2 regions of the Brachybacterium halotolerans subsp. kimchii genome follow, and region 2 is predicted to be linked to the other one. Evidence: predicted binding sites of a transcription regulator. Region 2 holds the regulator's gene; the other holds the start of a gene.
The links. Region 2 encodes LexA, which represses DNA repair genes until DNA is damaged. Its sites were predicted from a motif close to TCGAACANNTGTTCGA; they were not measured.

Region 1: the regulator LexA is predicted to act here: its motif matches at 910-925, upstream of Bra3105_RS00800 (HNH endonuclease signature motif containing protein).

The regions. Positions count from the first base shown of each region.
Region 1 is NZ_CP086254.1:177,912-180,302, forward strand. Features, by position in the region: gene Bra3105_RS00800 (HNH endonuclease signature motif containing protein) at 1-852, opposite strand, end outside; gene Bra3105_RS00805 (GNAT family N-acetyltransferase) at 1,434-2,057, opposite strand; gene ligA (NAD-dependent DNA ligase LigA) at 2,202-2,391, shown strand, end outside.
Region 2 is NZ_CP086254.1:1,111,279-1,113,669, reverse strand. Features, by position in the region: gene Bra3105_RS04985 (ATP-dependent DNA helicase) at 1-710, shown strand, start outside; gene lexA (transcriptional repressor LexA) at 732-1,412, opposite strand; gene Bra3105_RS04975 (LysM peptidoglycan-binding domain-containing protein) at 1,592-1,963, shown strand; gene nrdR (transcriptional regulator NrdR) at 2,054-2,391, shown strand, end outside.

The sequences.
Region 1 (2,391 bases), 930 kb from region 2:
GCGGATATGACCGAGCGAGAGGGGCATGCCGGTGGCGAGGACCTCGCCCTCGGGATCCCACGGGATCGGGGATCCGTCCTCGAGGGCGTGGCGCTGGGCCTGCTGGACCGCGCGGGCGCTCGCGTCCAGGCGGCGAGCGAAGGAGACGACTTCGTGCGCCGGCCCCTGCACTTCGATGCGGGCGATCCCTGGGATGTCGTCCGGGAGGAGTTCGACGCGCCGACGGTCCTCGGGTGCGAGATGCGGTGGCAGCTCGCGGCGGGAGAGCAGCCGTGCGATCACCGAGCTCAGGCTGCGCGTGAACTGCTCGGGCGCGATGCCGACGTCCCAGAAGCGCACGGTGAGGTCGACGACCGCCATCTCGTCGTCCGTGAGGCCGCTGGTGCGGGAGAGGAGCTCGGTGAACCAGGACGCCGGGAAGGCGCCCGTCTCGAGGAGGACGTGCACGTGGGGGAGGAGATCAACGGCGCGGTGGGCGTCGCGGATGCGGCGCTGTGCCACATCGATGGTGCAGCGCAGAGCGGTCGCGACCGCGAGGTCGGCGACACGGACCCTGTCGCGATCCGCGTCCGGGAGATGACGGGCCTCCCACTTCGGTGCGAGGAGGAGCAGGGAGCGCGCCAGCTCTCGTGCTTCGTGGACCCCCTGGTCCCACGTCGTGTGCACCAGTTCGTCGACCTCGAGGGTGGGGCTGACCTGCACGTGGCGGGAGGCGTTCTCCCGGTTCACCGGGGTCCTGGTCCGCGCAGGCAGCAGGGGCTCGAGCACGACGACGTCGCCCTCGGGGACGGGCTCGAAGAAACCATAGCCACCCAGAACGCCCTGGTGGATGCCGGGGTCCATCATCGTCATCGTGCTCACCTCCTCGTGATCGCGAGCGTTGCAGCGGGGTGCCCGAGAGAGCTCGGGTCGGAATTGTGTTCGATATGTCCAGTTTAGGCGACGCCTCCTTCGAAAACCAGTACGAATCCGGCGCTGTGGAGAACTCTTCGGTGCGGATGCAGCGCAGTGCGGGAGGTGCTCGGTCCGTCCGTCGCCCAGGCTCGACGCGCCGGGGCCGCGTGCATGCGCGGCCCGGTTAGGCTCCGATCCTGTGCGCACCGCCTTCCTCTCCGTCACCTTCGCAGTCGCAGCCCTGATGTTCGGAGCGGCAACCGTGGTCGCCGTAGCGATCTACTCCGGGAACGGCGCGGCTGATCCAGTGGAAGTCCATGCCACCGCGACGCAGGTGACCCATTTCAGGAGAGGAACGGTCGTCGTCTTCCGCACGGACCAGGGGGTCGAGGACACGGTCTCCGGAGGATCCGCGGACGTCGGCGAACACATCAAGATCTACCGCTATGGGTCAGGGGAGTACGGATGGAAGCCCCACCCGTCGTCGGCGCCCCTGTGGTCCGCGTGCGGGGCGGCCGCGCTGTGCGTGTCGATGGTGCTCATCGGCACGGACCAGGTGCGCAGGAGCATGCGCGCGTCGCGGATGAAGCCGCGGGGCCGACGTCCCGCACCATGAGGACCCGTCGTCCATGCCTTCCGAGCCCCGCCCCGCGCTCGGTCTCGACAAGGCCTCGCTGGAAGGCCGTGTCGAAGTCTCCACCACCGACCGTCGGGTCGACGACGCGGAACCCGCAGCGGGCGTAGAAGGGCGCGTTCCAGGGCACCTCGGCATAGGTGCGCAGGGTGATCCGCATGTGGCCCCGCCCCGCGGCCCATGTGTACGACGCCTCCACGAGCGCCCGGCCGATGCCGCGGCGGCCGAAGGCGGGCAGCACCGCCAGCTGCTCGAGATGCGCCTCCGCCCTGTCCCCGCGAGCGGTGGCACCGTCGATCTCGAGCACGTGGGCGAAGCCCGCGACCCGCTCGTCGGCCGCTGCTCCCACCACGGCGACCAGCACGATCCCCGGCTCCGCCGCCCGCGCCTCCCCGCTCTCGGCGGAGTCCGGGCCGAAAGGCTCCGGACCGAAGAGACCGGCGAACATGGCATCGCCCTCGGCCCCGATCGCCTCGAGGGTCGCGAGGTCCTCCCGCCTCGCCTCGCGGATCCGCACCGTCTCGTCCATGCCCGCACGATAGGCAACGAGCTCAGAGGACAGCACGACATTTCCGGTGCCGTCCACCTGCCCTCTGCACCCGCCCCTCCACCCGCGCCCTCGTCCCGCCGCCCCGCCATCCGTGCCCCGCCCGGCCGCCGCCCCGTCGGACCCATGGGGGAGAATGGACGGGTGAGTGGACACGACACCCCCGCACCCCGGAACCCAGGCACGGACTCCTCGACCGAGGGAGCTTCGGATCCGCGCAGCGCGCAGGAGCGCATCGCGGAGCTGACCGCGCAGATCGAGCAGGCGATCGAGGACTACTACGTCCACGACGCGCCCACGATGGCCGATGCGCAGT
Region 2 (2,391 bases):
TGGACGCCGAGGACGTCCCCCCGCTCGAGGACCGCAGCGCGTGGGCGGGGATCGACGTGGGCAGCCCCTTCGACTATCGCCGCCAGGGGATCCTCTACGTCGCCTCCCACCTGCCCGCGCCCGGCCGTGAGGGCCCGTCGCTCGCGATGCTCGACCACCTCACCGAGCTCGTCGAGGCCTCGCACGGCGGGGCGCTCTGCCTGTTCTCCTCGCGGCGAGGAGCGGAGGCCGCCGCCGAGCACGTGCGCGCGCGACTCGACCTGCCGATCGGCCTGCAGGGGGAGGACTCCCTGCCCCGGCTCGTCGAGCAGTTCCGCGGCGACGACACCGCGAGCCTGTTCGGGACCATCGGCCTGTGGCAGGGCGTGGACGTGCAGGGACGCACCTGCCGCCTGGTGACCATCGACCGTCTGCCGTTCCCGCGCCCCGACGATCCGCTGACCTCCGCGCGCTCCGAGCGGGCGGACGCGGAGGGCGGCAGCGGCTTCATGCAGGTCTCGGTGCGCCACGCCTCGCTGCTGCTCGCGCAGGGGGCAGGGCGACTGATCCGCTCGCACGAGGACCGCGGCATGGTCGCGGTGCTCGACCCGCGTCTGCGCACCAAGCGCTACGGGGCCGTGCTGCGCGAGGCGATGCCGCCGCTGTGGCCCACGCAGGATCCCGAGGTCGCCCTCGCCGCCCTCGGACGACTGGCCCGCGCGGGGGAGTGAGCGCGGGGCGATGGGCGCGCGTCAGACGGCGCGCAGCACCGCCACGACCTTGCCGAGGATCTCGGCGTGGTCGCCCAGGATCGGGGCGAACGCGGGGTTGTGCGGCATCAGCCAGACGTGGCCGTCGCTCTGGGCGAAGGTCTTGACCGTCGCCTCCCCGTCGATCATCGCCGCCACGATCTCGCCCTTCTGCGCGACCGGCTGCGAGCGCACGACGACCCAGTCGCCGTCGCAGATCGCGGCGTCGACCATCGAGTCACCGACGACCTGCAGCAGGAACAGCTCCCCGTCGCCCACGAGCTGCTGGGGGAGGGTGAAGACGTCCTCCACCTGCTCCTCGGCGGTGATCGGGATGCCGGCGGCGATCCGGCCGACGAGCGGCACGCTCACCGATGCGGAGGCCGCGGCGGCGCCGATCGCCTCGACGGGCGCGAGGGTCGGCTCGCCGGCGTCATCGGGCAGCACCACCTCGAGCGCGCGCGGGCGCTTCGGATCGCGGCGAAGGAAGCCCTTGCGCTCGAGCGCCTGGAGCTGATGGGAGACGGAGGAGGGGGAGGTGAGGCCGACGGCATCGCCGATCTCGCGCATGGTCGGCGGGTAGCCGTGGCGCTCGATGGCGGCGGTGATCGTCTCGAGGATCCGTCGCTGGCGCGCGGTGAGGCCGTCGTCGGTCAGGTCGGGACCAGAGGTCGTCGGGGTCATCTGCGCGGCTCCTCGCTTCGTCTGTCCCACCCCTGCGATTCAGTGGGACTCGTCGCCCAGCCTAGGCGTCGGGCGGCTTGATTCCAAACATGTGTTCGAGGAAGGTCTTGCGTGTCGCGCACGACGGGCCTACAGTCGTACACGTATTCGATCGAACAGGAGTTCGGACAATGGCCACCATGCTTCCCCTCCCCACCTCTTCGGCCCACGCCGAGCAGGCCTCTGCTCGCAAGGGTGTTCGACTGCAGCTCACCCGTCGCGGCCGCATCCTGCTGGCCGCCATCGCGTTCCTCGCGGGGATCCTCGTCGCCCTGCTGGGCGTCCTCGTCCTCGGCGTCCCCTCCGCCTTCGCGGGCGATCCGCAGGAGCCGGTCACCGTGACCGTGCAGGCGGGGGACACCCTCAGCGACTACGCCGAGCAGTACGCGCCCGCCGGGGAGGACCCGCAGGACTTCGTGCGCGAGATGCGTTCGCTCAACGGCCTCTCGAGCCCCCGCATCACCGAGGGGCAGTCGCTCGAGCTCCCCGAGGGCAGCGTCGACGCCGCCTGAGTCGGCGCCCCCTGATCCGTCAGGGGCAGTGCGACGGGAGCCTCATGGCTCCGCTCTCCGCCCCGCGGTGCGCCCGGTAGGCTGGAGGACGTGCACTGCCCGTTCTGCCGCCACCCCGATTCGCGCGTCGTCGACTCGCGCACTGCCGACGACGGCGCCTCGATCCGGCGTCGCCGCCAGTGCCCGAACTGCTCGCGGCGCTTCTCCACGATCGAGACGGCATCCCTCTCGGTCGTCAAGCGCTCGGGAGTCAGCGAGGCGTTCAGTCGCTCCAAGGTGATCTCGGGAGTGCGCAAGGCCTGCCAGGGCCGTCCGGTCAGCGACGACCAGCTCGCTGTCCTCGCCCAGCGCGTCGAGGAGACCATCCGCCAGAGCGGCCAGGCCGAGGTCGACGCCCACGCCGTGGGCCTCGCGATCCTCCAGCCCCT